Regions from separate parts of the Agrobacterium sp. SORGH_AS 787 genome, predicted to be linked through region 2. Evidence: predicted binding sites of a transcription regulator. Region 2 holds the regulator's gene; the other holds the start of a gene.
What was found. The regulator LexA, encoded in region 2, represses DNA repair genes until DNA is damaged. The targets are predictions, from matches to a motif close to TGTTCNNNNTGTGTTCNG.

Region 1 (7,308 bases), 350 kb from region 2:
TGGCAACGTGCTGCTTGAAGGCTGGAAGGCCGAAGTTGCGGTGGTCTCTACCAAGACAGAGGGACCGTCCTGGGCGGCGGCGCATAATGAAAGCGCTCTCTTCACCGAGATCGACGATGTTGAGGGTATGGCGCAGGCGCTCTTGCGTCTGCAAGAGTTGCCTGAGCTTCGGGCGAAGCTGGTTCAGGGTGGGCGAGAACAGTTGGCGGCGCGCTTTTCCGCGGAGCGGATTGTCGATCAGTATCTGGAATTTTTCGAGGAATTGCGCAACAGCCGACGGTGAACGCCTTCGTGGAGTTTTGCCTATGCCACAAAACTACGGCCAAGTACTGTGGTCGGGAAGCTATACTTAAAAGTCTAAACGCGAGCGTAGATCTCGCCCAAAGACCGAGCTTCACCTTCGAGAGCAAAATTCTCCACCGTCGTCAGGCGTGCAGCCGCACTTCTGTGCTGGATGATCTCTGGATCGCTTAAGAAACCGTTGGTCGCTTCGACCATGGCATCGAGATTGTCACGGCCGATGATCGTGCCGGTTTCGCCTTCGCGCACCAGTTCGGGAAAGGCGCCGACATCTGTTGCGATGACAGGTACGCCCGTCGACATGGCTTCCAGAGGCGTGAGGCCAAACCCTTCCCAGCGTTGCGGAGCGATGAAGAGGTCAAGCGCGCGATACCATTCGTTGATATTGGTATGCTCTCCGACAAAGAGGATTCGGTCGGCAAGACCTGCGGCGCGCACCTTGTCCTTCAGACCGGTCTCGAAGTCTACATGCGGACCTGTCGCGCGTCCCGCGACAATCGCCGACCACTCCGGGTGGTCAGGCAGAACGCGGATCATCGTGTCGATGAAGAGATCGGTGCCCTTCTGGTGCCGTATCCGGCCGAAGCAACCGGCATATTTTCGCTGAGGATCGAGGCCGCGCGCGACCTTGGCCTCTGCCTTGTCAGCGGGCGGGGAGAAGCGATCGGTGTCGATCCCGTGCATGATCACGGTACTCGTCACCTCTAGATAGGTTGCCGTCTGGCTATTGGTGGCGATCACGCCATCCATTTTGGAAATCAGAAATTTGGTCCAGCCGGTGTGCTTGCGTTGCGAAGCGGAGGTGAAGACGATCTTCAGCTTCATGCGCAGGATGTCGCGCATGATGATGGCCGGTAGCATTTCTATATTTCGTCTCGCATGCCAGACGCGCGGTCTGTCACCCGGGCCGTTCTGCCACAGCCGCCAGAGATCGCGAAAGCGAACATAGGGCAGGCTGTCCGGCAGGCCGGGCCCGATCACGGCGATCTTCTGCCCTAGCCGGTTCTGCACCGGCACGAGCTGAATGATCGTCGATGTCACGCCCGAGAGCCTGCGCTTGAAGTTTGGCGCAAGGACGCGGACATCTCTCAGATCGACATGGGGCAAGTCTTGACGTCTCGGTCTATGGAGAAAGAGATTACAGTCTGTTCAAGGATTGCCGGTGGTCTGGCGATTGCAATTTGCACGCGACCAACGACGGTTCTTGGATAGGCTGTCAGTTCCAGTTGACGGACAGGATCTCATAGCCGCGCGAGCCGCCAGGTGCATTGACTTCAATGCTGTCACCCACTTCCTTGCCGATCAAGGCGCGGGCAATAGGGGAGGAAATCGAAATGCGGCCTTCCTTCACATCGGCTTCCTGGTCGCCAACGATCTGGTAGGTCTTTTCTTCATCGGTGTCTTCATCGATGAGCTTGACGGTGGCACCAAACTTGATCTTGGAACCGGACATCTTGGAGAGATCGATGATCTCGGCGCGGGCGGTCAAATCTTCGAGCTCGGAGATGCGACCTTCATTGTGGCTCTGCGCTTCCTTGGCGGCGTGATACTCGGCATTTTCCGACAGGTCGCCATGGGCGCGCGCTTCGGCGATCGCCTCGATGATACGCGGGCGCTCTTCCTGCTGACGCCAGCGAAGTTCTTCCTGCAACTTGACGTAACCGCCCTGAGTCATCGGTACTTTTTCTACCATCTTTTTATTCCTTCACATTCGCACCGCGGTAGTCGCAGACACAAAAAGAAACAGGTTCCGGAGCAAAACTTCGGAACCATGTCAAAATCACAATTTCCCCGACTATATCAGAAGACCGTCGTGAAATGCCAGCAAATTAAAAAGCCCGTTAAAAACGAGTATTTTCAACGCTCTGTCCTCGTGATTTGACTTTTGTTAACGGAACATATAGAGAACGTTTTATGAAGAAGTCAATCAAAGAGCGGCTTGCGGTTCTCTCCGACGCAGCGAAGTATGATGCCTCCTGTGCCTCTAGCGGGACGTCGAAACGCAACTCGGCGCAAAGCGGCGGGCTGGGTTCGACTGAGGGTTCCGGCATTTGCCATGCTTACGCGCCGGACGGTCGCTGTATCTCGCTGTTGAAAATCCTTCTCACCAATTTCTGCATCTATGATTGTGCCTATTGCATCAATCGGTCTTCCAGTAATGTCGAGCGCGCGCGTTTCACTGTGGAAGAGGTGGTGTGGCTGACGCTGGAATTTTACCGGCGGAACTACATCGAGGGTCTGTTCCTCTCTTCCGGCATCATCCGCTCCTCGGATCATACGATGGAAGAGCTGGTACGGGTGGCGAAGGAGTTGCGGGTCACCCATGGTTTCAGAGGCTACATTCATCTGAAATCCATCCCTGAAGCATCGCCGCATCTGATTGAAGAGGCGGGACTTTATGCCGATCGTCTTTCGATCAATATCGAGCTGCCCACCGATAGCGGGATTGGCAAATTCGCACCTGAAAAGCAGCCCGGCAATATTCGCCGTTCCATGGCCGATATCCGGTTGAAGATCGAAGAGGCGGGTGAGCCAACGCTGAAGACGAAGCGGGTCAAGACCTTTGCGCCGGCGGGGCAGAGCACGCAGATGATTGTCGGTGCCGATGGCGCGGATGACGGCACCATTCTCTCGACCAGCGCGCGGCTCTACGGCAGTTATGGGTTGCGGCGCGTCTATTACTCCGCCTTCAGCCCTATTCCAGATTCCTCCAAAAATCTGCCGCTGATCAAACCGCCCTTGATGCGGGAGCATAGGCTCTATCAGGCCGACTGGCTCTATCGCTTTTACGGCTTCGACATCGGCGAGATCACGTCGACACAGCAGAATGGAATGCTTGATCTCGATATCGATCCCAAGCTCGCCTGGGCGCTTGGTAACCGCCAGAAGTTTCCCGTTGATGTGAATACGGGCGACAAGGAGATGCTGCTGCGCGTGCCGGGCTTTGGTGTGAAGACGGTGAACGCCATCCTGTCCTCGCGCCGCTTCCGGCGGCTGCGTTTGGAAGATCTCGCCCGCTTCGGTGTGTCGCTCAAGAAGGTGAAGGCGTTCGTCGTGGCGGATGGCTGGACGCCGGGTAAGTTGACCGAGCGGCCCGACCTTCGTGCTATGTTCACGCCGCCGCCGGAACAGCTGTCGTTGCTGTGATGTATGCGGTGGAACTGGAGGGCAGGGGTGATTTTGGTGAGTGGCGCGATGCTGCCCGCTCGCTTCTTGGAGCGGGCGTGGCGCCGAGCAATGTGGATTGGCGGCTGAAAAGCGATCGCGGCTCGCTTCTCGATTTCGAGCATCAGGCGTCTTTACCAGTGGCGACGTCCCCCGCGCAGGTCACCGTTCCGTCTGCTTTCCTGCCATTGGCGGAAGCCATCATCTGTCACAGCGATCCCGCGCGTTTCTCGTTACTGTACCGGCTTTTGTGGCGTCTGCAGCATGATCGCGCGCTGTTGCAGATCAAGGCCGATCCGGATGTTCAAGCGGCCCGGCAGATGGAAAAGTCCGTCCGTCGCGACAGTCACAAGATGACCGCCTTCGTTCGCTTCAAGGAGGTGCCGGGCGACGGCCCGCAGGCGCGGCGCTGTTTTATTGCCTGGTTCGAGCCCGATCATTTCATCGTCGAGCGCAAGGCGCCGTTCTTCCAGCGACGCTTCAATGACATGGACTGGTTGATTGCAACACCGAAGGGCTCTGCGCGGTGGAATGGTCAGATGCTTCAGACATCACGCGAAGCGGCGGAGCGGCCGGATATTTCCGACGAGACGGATGAGTTGTGGCGCACCTATTATGCCAATATTTTCAATCCGGCGCGGCTTAAGATAAAAGCCATGACGGCGGAAATGCCGAAGAAATATTGGAAGAACCTGCCCGAGGCCGACCTCATTCCGGAGCTCGTCATTGGTGCGGAAGCGCGCGTGCTTGGCATGGCGGCGAAGGCCGCGACCGAACCGCAGATGTTCCACCATCGTATCCAGGCGGCGGCTGCGGCTAGGCCACAGGAAATCCTGCCGGATGCGAATACGCTTGCCGGTGTGAAGCGCGGAAGCGCAAGCGTGCCAGATGTGCCCGCTGCATTGCGCCGCGACGCAGACGGTGTTCGGCGACGGGCCGGAGAGGGCCAAGGTGATGGTCGTCGGCGAGCAGCCGGGCGATCATGAAGATCTGGCAGGGCGACCCTTCATCGGCCCAGCAGGGCGGGTATTCGATCAGGCTCTGGCGGAAACGGGAATCGAGCGGAAATCGCTCTATGTGACGAATGCGGTCAAGCATTTCAAATATGAGGCGCGGGGCAAGAAGCGCATCCATCAAAGGCCGAACGCAGGCGAGGTCGAGCGCTGCCGCTGGTGGCTGACACGGGAGATCGATCTCGTTCAACCCAAGCTCATCGTCGCCATGGGTGCGACAGCGGTTTACGCTTTGACAGGGATGAAACAGACGCTTTCCAGCCTTCGCAGCCGCCCTATCGCAATGGACAATTCGCGCATCTTGTTTGCTACGGTTCACCCCTCCTATCTGCTTAGAATCCCCGACGTCGCACGACAGGCGCAGGAGCGGGCGCTTTTCGTCGAAGATTTGCGTGCCATCCGGCGGCTGTCCGAAGTGTGACGTGAGGCTCAGCTGCGTGCGGTCTTCTCCTTGGCAGTACAGCAGCTTGCCGTCTTCGAAAATTCGCTGCCTCTAAACATTAAAAGCCGTTCATGAAGTATTTGTAATGAGACTATTTGCAGAATGGCGCGTTTAATAAGCATCAACATCCAACGGTGGTTGGGATGTTGTATGTGGAAGTAAAAAAAGGATTTGTATCATGTTTATTCGTCGTAATCTTGCTGTTATTCTTGTTGCCGGTACTATGCTCGGCGGAATTGCTTACACTGCCGAAGCTGCATCGACAACTGCAGCGCAGACGGAAACCAAGGGTGCCGTTGTTCCGAATAAGGCCATCGATAAGGATGTTGGACGTCTCTCTCAGGATGGCGCACAGGCTTTGGCCGACATTCAGGCAACACGCCTAGCAATCTTCAATGCCAAGCCGGATGAGGCGAAGACCTTCATCAATAAGGCCAAGGACGAGTTGCAGAAGGCCTCCAAGGATGAAGCCGTCTTCATGAAGGCGGAGGCGGATCTGACGAAACCAACCAAGGCACCGGCGGCTGGTGAAGCGACTGCGGATGCAAAGACTGCATCGGCGACGCCCATCCAATGGCTGCCAGTCGACTCGCAGTTGACGCTTGGTGAAGACTTCAAGGCAACGCCTGAAAAAGTTGCGGCCATCACCGAAGCGAACAAGAGCCTGAAGACCTCCGATCGTCAGGGCGCCCTTGAAAAGCTCGCTGTCGCGGATGTCGATGTCGAGTTCATCACCGCCGCTCTCCCGCTCAACCAGACGGTCACCGATGTTGGCAAGGCTGCCGACCTGATCAACCAGGGCAAGTTCTATGAAGCCAATGCGGTGCTGAAGGATGTGACGGATAACGCGATGCTCAACATCGTGGATATCTACGGTCAGCCTTACAAAGCAAAGGCAGAAAAGGTTGCCAATGCAGCAGTAGTCAAGCCGTCGGCAGACAAGACCGCTGCTCCAAAGGGCTAATCGCCCTTCCACATACCGCAACGAAAATGGCCTCCCCATTTGGGGAGGCCTTTGTTTTGGAACGCTCTTTCGTTCAATTCTTCGCCGTTTCTCAGAAGTAGCTCTGCAGCGGCTTCACTTCGAGGTTGCCGGCCTTCAGTGCCTTGATGGCAAGGGCTGCGGCTTCCGCACCGGCCATGGTGGTGTAGTAGGGCACCTTCTGCATCAGCGTTGCGCGGCGCAACGACTTGGAGTCGGAGATCGCCTTGTTGCTGTCGGTGGTGTTGATCACCAGCTGAACCTGACGGTTGCGGATACCATCCTCAATGTGCGGACGACCTTCCTGCACCTTGTTGATCTTCTCGGCGGCAATACCCTGTTCGGCGAGGAAACGCTGCGTGCCGCCGGTTGCCAGAACCTTGAAGCCTGCTTCCACCAGAATGCGGATCGCCGGCAGAACGCCTTCCTTGTCCTGATCGCGGACCGAGACGAACACCGTGCCGGAGCGCGGCAGGTCGACGCCAGCACCCAACTGCGACTTGGCGAATGCCAGCGCGAAATCGGTGTCGAGGCCGATGACTTCGCCGGTGGAGCGCATTTCCGGCCCGAGCAGAATATCGACGCCGGGGAAGCGGGCGAATGGGAAGACGGCCTCCTTGACGGCGATGTGCTTCAGGTTGCGCGGATCGGGCTTTTCGCCATAGGCGGCAATTGCCTGGTCGAGCTTCTCACCTGCCATGACGCGGGCTGCGATCTTGGCGATCGGCGCACCGATGGTCTTGGCAACGAAGGGCACGGTACGCGACGCGCGCGGGTTGACTTCCAGCACATAGATGGTGCCGTCCTTGATGGCATATTGCACGTTCATCAGACCGCCGACCTTCAGCGCCTTGGCAAGGGCTGCCGTCTGGCGTTCCAGTTCATCCAGCGTTTCCTTGGAAAGCGAGCGGGCTGGCAGCGAGCAGGCCGAGTCGCCGGAGTGGATGCCGGCTTCTTCGATGTGCTCCATGATACCGGATACGAAGACGCTTTCGCCGTCGCACAGCGCATCCACATCCACTTCGACAGCATTGGTCAGGTAGCTATCAAAAAGCAGCGGGTTCTTGCCAAGCAGCGTGTTGATTTGGCCGGTCTTGTCGTTCGGGTAGCGCTGCTTGATGTCTTCCGGCACGAGGCCCGGAACGGTGTCAAGCAGGTAGGTCTGCAACTGGCCTTCCGAATGGATGATCTGCATGGCGCGGCCACCGAGAACGTAGGACGGGCGAACGACCAGCGGGAAGCCGATTTCGGAGGCGACGAGACGTGCCTGTTCGACCGAGTAGGCGATACCGTTGTTCGGCTGCGCCAGATCGAGCTTCATCAGCAGCTTCTGGAAGCGGTCACGGTCTTCGGCAAGGTCGATCATGTCCGGTGCAGTGCCGAGGATCGGAATGCCGTTCTTTTCC
Region 2 (7,308 bases):
GTCGGTAATGGCTGTCATGGTCTCTCCCTTGGGACTGGAACAGATGAATTTCAGTCGCTTGTCTTAGAGCGCATCGGCAAAACTGTGAAGCCGTTTTCAGGCCGGATCGCGGATAAAGGTGACTGAAACGAGTCGGATGTCATTGCCGCTTCGCTGTAGACGAAGCGGAAGAATTTACAATGACGACGCCCCACATCAGGCGTCGCACCATAGATAAAAATTGGTTAGGCCAAAATCAGGCGGCCTTGGCGATAGCATCAAACGCCAGAAGCTTCTCCAGAAGCTTCGGCATGTCCTTCAGATGGACCATATTCGGACCATCGGACGGCGCATTGTCAGGGTCTTCATGGGTCTCGACAAACAGACCTGCAATGCCAACGGCAACCGCCGCACGCGACAATGTCTCAACGAATTCGCGCTGACCACCGGTCGACCCGCCCTGCCCGCCTGGCTGCTGCACGGAATGCGTCGCATCGAAAACCACCGGCGCGCCGAGCGAGGCCATGATCGGCAGCGAGCGCATATCGGAGACAAGCGTGTTGTAGCCGAAAGACGCACCGCGTTCGCAGAGAAGAACGTTCGGATTGCCGCTCTCATTCAACTTCGCCAGCACATTCTTCATATCCCAGGGCGCCAGGAACTGCCCCTTCTTCACATTGATCACGCGACCGGTCTTCGCGGCTGCGATGAGAAGATCGGTCTGGCGGCTAAGGAAGGCCGGGATTTGCAGAACATCGACGGTTTCGGCGACAATGGTGCATTGCTCTTCGGTATGGATATCCGTCAGTACCGGAAACCCGAATTCCTTCTTGAGATCGGCAAAGATCTCCATGGCCTTGCCGAGACCGATGCCGCGCTTGCCGGAGAGCGATGTGCGATTGGCCTTGTCGAAGGATGACTTATAGACAAGCCCGATGCCGAGCTTGCCACAAAGCTCATGGAGCGTGCCGGCAATCATGAAGGCGTGGTCGCGGCTCTCCATCTGGCACGGGCCGGCAATCAGCGAAAACCGTTCCGTGTTGGAAAAGGCGACAGCACCTTTGCCCTCGCCGGCGACCACTTTCAAATTGTTCTTCACAGTCATCTCATTCCTCACGACACATGCGCCGGACATCGCCGGCAACCGCTTAACTTGCGATGTTGCACAGGCATTATCAGCAAGTGCGCCACGTGTCACGGGATGAGGGAAGCTGCGGCCGGAGCACCGACCGCTGCCTTTTAGCCGGCATTCGCCCTCCGGACGACATCGGGATTGGCCTCTGAAAATTGCACGAACGGCCCGACCGCGCGCACGGCGTCGGAAAATCCAGCACTTCCCTTCAGCCCTTCCAATTCTTCAGGCTTGAAACCTTGCGCCAGCAACATGCGATAGACGTTCTCGCTGTTCTCACCACCGGAGGAAACCCAAGCCGGTAGCGATGCCTCCCAGGCCTTCTTCTCACGCTGGTTTCGGTCGGCAACGATGGCGAGCTTGATCAGTCCGCCGATCGGAATGGGAATACCGTTCACAGCTATATCGGGGACGAAGCTCGCCGGATGAACGCCACCAAGCGCGTGGTTCTTCAGAATCCTTGCACAGTTGTTGTCGCGCGTCGGCTCCTTGTTTTGCGAAACACGCTTCTGATTGAGCTGAACGATGAGCTTGCAGTTGGCCATCGTCGTGTTCAGGAGCAGCCGGTCATACTCCTTCCGCTTCAAGGCTTCCGGTGAATTGGGGTCGAGTGTCTGGCAACCGGCCAGCGCAATCAGCATTCCGATAAGGGTGAACCTAATGAGCTTCATAAAAATGTCCTTGCCCCAAGAAAAGACGCTACGAAGCAGCGCCGTGGAGCCCTGATGATTTTGTTGATAATGCTTCGAATGGCTTGGCCTTCATCCCACAGGATGACCGGATCGGATGATCCTCGAAGCAGCTCGTAGATACCCGTAAAAATGAGATCATCAACCTGGAGACGAAAAAGATACGCGACACCGTAAAGAAGCTATAAACTTCTACCATTGCGCGGATGACAGGACCGCGAATTGATCAGACGGAAACGTTTGCGGAATTTTAAGGGATTGCAGAACACATATGGAACATATAGTGTTCGTTCTGTATTTGTTTCACGAATCTTCGCCACGCATTCCAAGGGTTTTCTTCATGCTCACGCGCAAACAGCAGGAACTGCTTCTTTTCATTCATGAGCGAATGAAAGAGTCCGGCGTGCCCCCATCTTTCGATGAGATGAAAGATGCCCTCGATCTCGCCTCGAAGTCTGGTATTCACCGCCTGATCACTGCGTTGGAGGAGCGTGGCTTCATCCGCCGCCTGCCGAACCGGGCAAGAGCGCTGGAGGTCATCAAGCTTCCCGAAGCCTATTCCGCACCCTCACAGAAGCCGCCGCGCGGTTTCTCGCCAAGCGTGATAGAGGGTAGCCTCGGGAAAGCCAAACCGCAGGAGCCTGCCCCGGCCCAGAAGCCCGCAAACGATCAGAGCTCGTCCGCTGTCACCGTCCCTGTGATGGGACGCATCGCCGCCGGTGTGCCGATCTCCGCCATCCAGAACAACACCCACGATGTCGCCGTACCCGTCGATATGCTCGGTACGGGGGAGCACTACGCGCTCGAGGTCAAGGGCGACTCGATGATCGAGGCTGGCATTTTCGATGGCGATACCGTCATCATCCGCAACGGCAGCACCGCCAACCCCGGCGATATCATCGTTGCACTCGTAGACGACGAGGAAGCCACCTTGAAGCGCTTCCGTCGCAAGGGCGCTTCCATCGCTTTGGAGGCTGCAAACCCCGCTTATGAAACCCGCATCTTTGGACCTGATCGGGTCAAGATTCAGGGCAAGCTGGTCGGTCTCATTCGTCGCTATCATTGAGCGATAGCGAGCGGCGTTGGCGTTGCTCCCATCGCTTTCGAGGGGCAAGAACATCCCGAGTTGAACGTTAGAGGCAGGCGATTGGCCTGCCTTTAGGGTGATGATAGGCCTTTAACGTTTACTTTGGGTCATTCGCGGGCTCGGCCAGAGGATTCCTGTGTCAAGGTCTTATGGGTGGCCGGTTCAGTCCCGACCATGACCCGGAAAGGTTTTCGGGCCTTTGTCAGCAGTCGGAAGGCGGAATTGGACTGCCTGTTTATAGAGGCGCCCACATCTATGGTTTCAGCCTAAGGACGCCGCAGCATGTGACGCGTGACATCATCGCCCCTCCTCAGTCCTGCCGGTCGATTCTCGATCCTGATCATACTGTCGCAGCGTCGGGAAATCCGGCAACCAGGCTTCACGGCGGATCGTCCAAAGCTCGTAGGTCGGCTCGAACTGATCTGGTGAATCCAGAGAACCGATATTCACCTCGATTTCGTCGTCGCTTTTCCCAAAGACGGGCGAGCCGCAATTGGGGCAGAAGAAGCGGCCATTATAGCTGTGCGTTTCCCCTTCGATTGTCACGGCATCCTCAGGAAAGATCGCTGATGCGTGGAAGAGCGCGCCGTGATGTTTGCGGCAATCCATACAGTGACAAAGGCCGACACGGTAGGGCTTACCCACCATCGAAAGCCTCACCTTACCACAGGCACAACCGCCAGATTTGACGTCCATCTCGAACACTCCATTCACTTCATGTCTGCTCATCAAACCATGACGAGCGAATGAAGTTCATTCTGCTTCTGTCTCCAGACGCGTGAGAGCGGCGAACACATCAAATCATATGATATCTGACATGACAGACTAGGCCTGTATGTCCTCCCGCTCATGCGTTACGACCTTTGCAAGCACTTACGCTTTGGCCAATTGCCTGCGATACGAGCCGCCTTATCACCAAGAGGAGACAACATGTACGATCTCTACATCGCCAATAAGAACTACTCCTCCTGGTCGCTCCGGCCTTGGGTTCTAATGCGGACATTGAGCATCCCTTTCAATGAGCGCCTCGTCCCCTTCAACGATCCCGATCCAAAGAACAGCTTCATGCACTTCACCCCCTCCGGCAAGGTGCCCTGCCTGGTGGATGGCGATGTCACCGTCTGGGACTCGCTTGCAATCGTGGAATATCTCGCCGAACGGCATGATGGTGTTTGGGCTGAGGATGCCAAGGCGCGGGCCTGGTCGCGCTCTGCCGCCGCCGAGATGCATTCCGGCTTCCAATCCCTGCGCAATCTGCACCCGATGAGCGTAGGCTTGCGCATCCGGCCAGTCCCCGCAAGCGACGCGCTCCGCAAGGATATAGCGCGCATCGACACGCTCTGGCAGCAGGTGCTGGACACTTTTGGCGGACCGTTTCTGACCGGTGTCAATTTCACCGCCTTTGACGCCTTCTTCTGCCCCGTTGCCTTTCGCTTCCAGACTTACGGCACCGCACTGTCGCCAGCAGCGGAGGCTTACAAGACGCGCCTCCTTGGTTTGCCAGCGATGAGGGAATGGGAGCAGGCAGCGGTCTCTGAACCGTGGCGTGATCCGGAGCATGAGGAGGAAGCGCGGGCGTCGGGCGAGATCATTGAGGATCGGCGTTCAAACGCCGTTTAGAGGCAACGAGTTACGGCTCGGCCGCCAGCATCGTTTCAATATGCGGCGGCACCTCTCCGTCAAACGTCTTGCTGCGCCAGTCGTAAGCGCGGTGGACGGACCAGGGTCTGGCGACGCCTTGCATCGCCGCGCGTGCAGCCGCGACGGGCGCTCCACTTTCATTCAGCCAAAGCTCCAGCGAACCTGTCTTGCGTAATGTGGTGGCGCTGATCAATATCGCGCCTGAGCGACAAGTCGTGAAGGGCACGAAGCGCGAGGTGACGACGATATCCGCCACATCACAGGCGGTTCCGGTGAAGGCGGTGTTCGAAATGGCAGCGACCCTGACGCCAGTCTCATGCTGTCCCACGCACCACGCATTTCTCTGGCACGAGAAAACATTTGTCCGCTCGAGAGCCAGTAGCATCTTTTCGCGGGCCTGTTGCTTCTGCTGATCGGTCAGAACAGGTTGGCGGCGCGTCGATGCCTGTACCGTGGTCTCTTCATCGCTCGCTGCGTTGTCATCAAAGATGACAGGCGCCACATGCTTGTCTGGCAGCGGCACCGCCCTCGCCCACTGTTCATAGACAAATCCCTTCGCCTGACGCTTCGTTGTGGCGACGGCCTGATCCGTGCGAAATGCGACAAGAAGGCCATCCTCGTAGATCAAGAGGTCGGGCTTCGCCTTATTCAGCTCAACCGGCACCAACACGAGACCGGCAAGGAGAAAAGGAAGCCCCACGAGAGCGAGCCGTGTCCGCAGCAAAGTCAGCAGAAGAAAACCGACCGTAGAGACGATGAGAAACCAGGGGTGCTGCCGCCCGATTGTGGCGTCTCCGCCCCAGCTGGATACGGTTTTGGCAATGTCGATCACCATCGCCATGCCGTAACCCATCAGCTTCAGGAACGGTGCGTCGAGACCGAAGGGCATTAGCAGCATGGCAATCAGCGCAGATGGCATGACGATGATGGACATGACCGGCATAGCCGCGAGATTGGCGGCCAGGCCATAGGTGGTGATCCGGTGGAAATGCTCGATGGAGTAAATCGCGGTCGAGACGCCTCCGATCAGCGAGGTGATGACCACCCCCCCAACAATGGTACCCGCTTTGGAGGATGCCACCAGCCACAAGGGTGGTCGCGCAACAATGAGACGCTCTCGATTGCCCCGCCATCTGCTCCAGAACGAATACGCCGCAACCAGTGCCAGCGTTGCGGCAAAGGACATCTGGAAACTCGGACCCATGATCTCGTGCGGCGAAATCGCAATGATGACGATTGCGGCAAGCGCGACATTGCGAAGGCTGATCGACGGCCGGTTCACGAGAACCGCGGCTAGCATGATCGACATCATCAGCCATGCCCGCTCGGCGGAAACGGCAAAACCTGAGATCAAGTAATAGGCGAATGTCATCAACAGCGCCGCAAATGCCGAGATCTTCTTCACGGGATAGCGTTGCGAGAAACCCGGAAGAAGGCTGAAAACCATGCGCATGCCAACGAAGAAGATGCCGGAGGCCAGCGCCATGTTGAGCCCGGATATAGCGACGATATGGGCGAGCCCCGACACACGCAACGCTTCCATTGTTTCACTGGAAATCGCACGGCGCTCGTCCGTGATGATCGAGGCCGCAAAAGCGCCCGCATCACCGCCGATGACGCTGCGTATGCGTTCCGCAATGGCGGAGCGCAACGCGTAAAGCCAGGAATCGGCTGCGTCTAACCAGCTGTCTTTGTCCTCGCTCTCCCTTTGCGTCGGCAAGGCCGTGGGTGCGCTATAAAAGAATCCGGTTGCACCAATCCCGTCGAAATAGGCGGAAAATGCAAAGTCGTTGAGGCCGGGCAGCGCGGGACCGGATGGTGGCGAAAGACGCGCCTTGCCGGTAATACCGGCCCCAACCGCGATGGGTTGTTCGCGACTGCGGGCGAGAACAGAGATCCGGTTTGGCAGCCGTGCCAGAGAGGGACCACTCGTCGAAGTCAGGGCAATCGTATAGCGCCAGTAGCCCTTGGCATCCACCTCCCGCCTCTCCACTGTGCCAGTAATTGTAGTGGTCACGGCACTGTCGAGAACCGTCGTCCCTGCACGGCGGGTCTCCCAGTTCGCTAGCAACATGCCAAGCAGCAGAAGTGCAAGCACGGCAACCATGAACGAGACCACGGTTTGTCGATGACGCATGATAATGGCAATGGGGATGACGCAAAGGCTGCTTACAAAGAGAACGACGTCGGACGGTGGAGAGGAAAGCGAAAACCAGAGTGCCGCGCCCGCGCCGACCAGCACAGGGATGAAAAGGAAGCCCTGCCGGTACTGGAGCTCCTCGGCGATGCAGCGCGATAAGGTCGATCGCAATCGCTGCGCAAAGCCTTGATGCGCAGGATGCGGTGGAGAGAAGATTACAATATCGGTACTCGCCAGACCGGCAGGCAAATTGATGCCATCGAGCTCGACCCTCGCAGGCGTGCCCGTCTCCAGCAAGCGGAACTGCTGCCGTTCCCCGTACTCGTTCAAGTGCCGCCCCTCGGTCCCTTAGGCCAATTTGCAGCCTCGCGATTCGGATTGCAATCCAGCGCGCCGATTAAGGAAGCATTGACTTAAAACGAAACAGTAAAGTGGCAAAATCGATTAGATGGGCATATTCCAATTCCGCGATGCACAATTTGCCTTTTGGATAGCTTGGCATCGTCGCACGGATCATATAGCTAAATCCGTGACGCTTAATTGGCCGATGCGTCAACCCGCATCGCCTGCATATTCGGAGGTATGGTATGACGGAAAAAAGCGCTACAGTGACCCTCGGCGACAAGACGGTCGATCTTCC

Region 1: QE435_RS23290 (putative DNA modification/repair radical SAM protein) is a predicted target of LexA. The motif match lies at 2,193-2,210, and genes of this name have one in related genera.

What each region holds. Positions count from the first base shown of each region.
Region 1 covers NZ_JAUTBG010000002.1:2,915,486-2,922,793, reverse strand. Annotated here, with positions in the region: gene QE435_RS23305 (glycosyltransferase) at 1-283, shown strand, start outside; gene QE435_RS23300 (glycosyltransferase family 4 protein) at 358-1,407, opposite strand; gene greA (transcription elongation factor GreA) at 1,517-1,993, opposite strand; gene QE435_RS23290 (putative DNA modification/repair radical SAM protein) at 2,215-3,447, shown strand; partial or broken gene QE435_RS23285 (UdgX family uracil-DNA binding protein) at 3,447-4,899, shown strand; gene QE435_RS23280 (YfdX family protein) at 5,099-5,884, shown strand; gene carB (carbamoyl-phosphate synthase large subunit) at 5,976-7,308, opposite strand, start outside.
Region 2 covers NZ_JAUTBG010000002.1:2,567,292-2,574,599, forward strand. Annotated here, with positions in the region: gene eno (phosphopyruvate hydratase) at 1-18, opposite strand, end outside; gene kdsA (3-deoxy-8-phosphooctulonate synthase) at 236-1,084, opposite strand; gene QE435_RS21695 (hypothetical protein) at 1,219-1,782, opposite strand; gene lexA (transcriptional repressor LexA) at 2,141-2,866, shown strand; gene QE435_RS21705 (GFA family protein) at 3,185-3,583, opposite strand; gene QE435_RS21710 (glutathione S-transferase family protein) at 3,818-4,507, shown strand; gene QE435_RS21715 (ComEC/Rec2 family competence protein) at 4,518-6,998, opposite strand; gene gltA (citrate synthase) at 7,256-7,308, shown strand, end outside.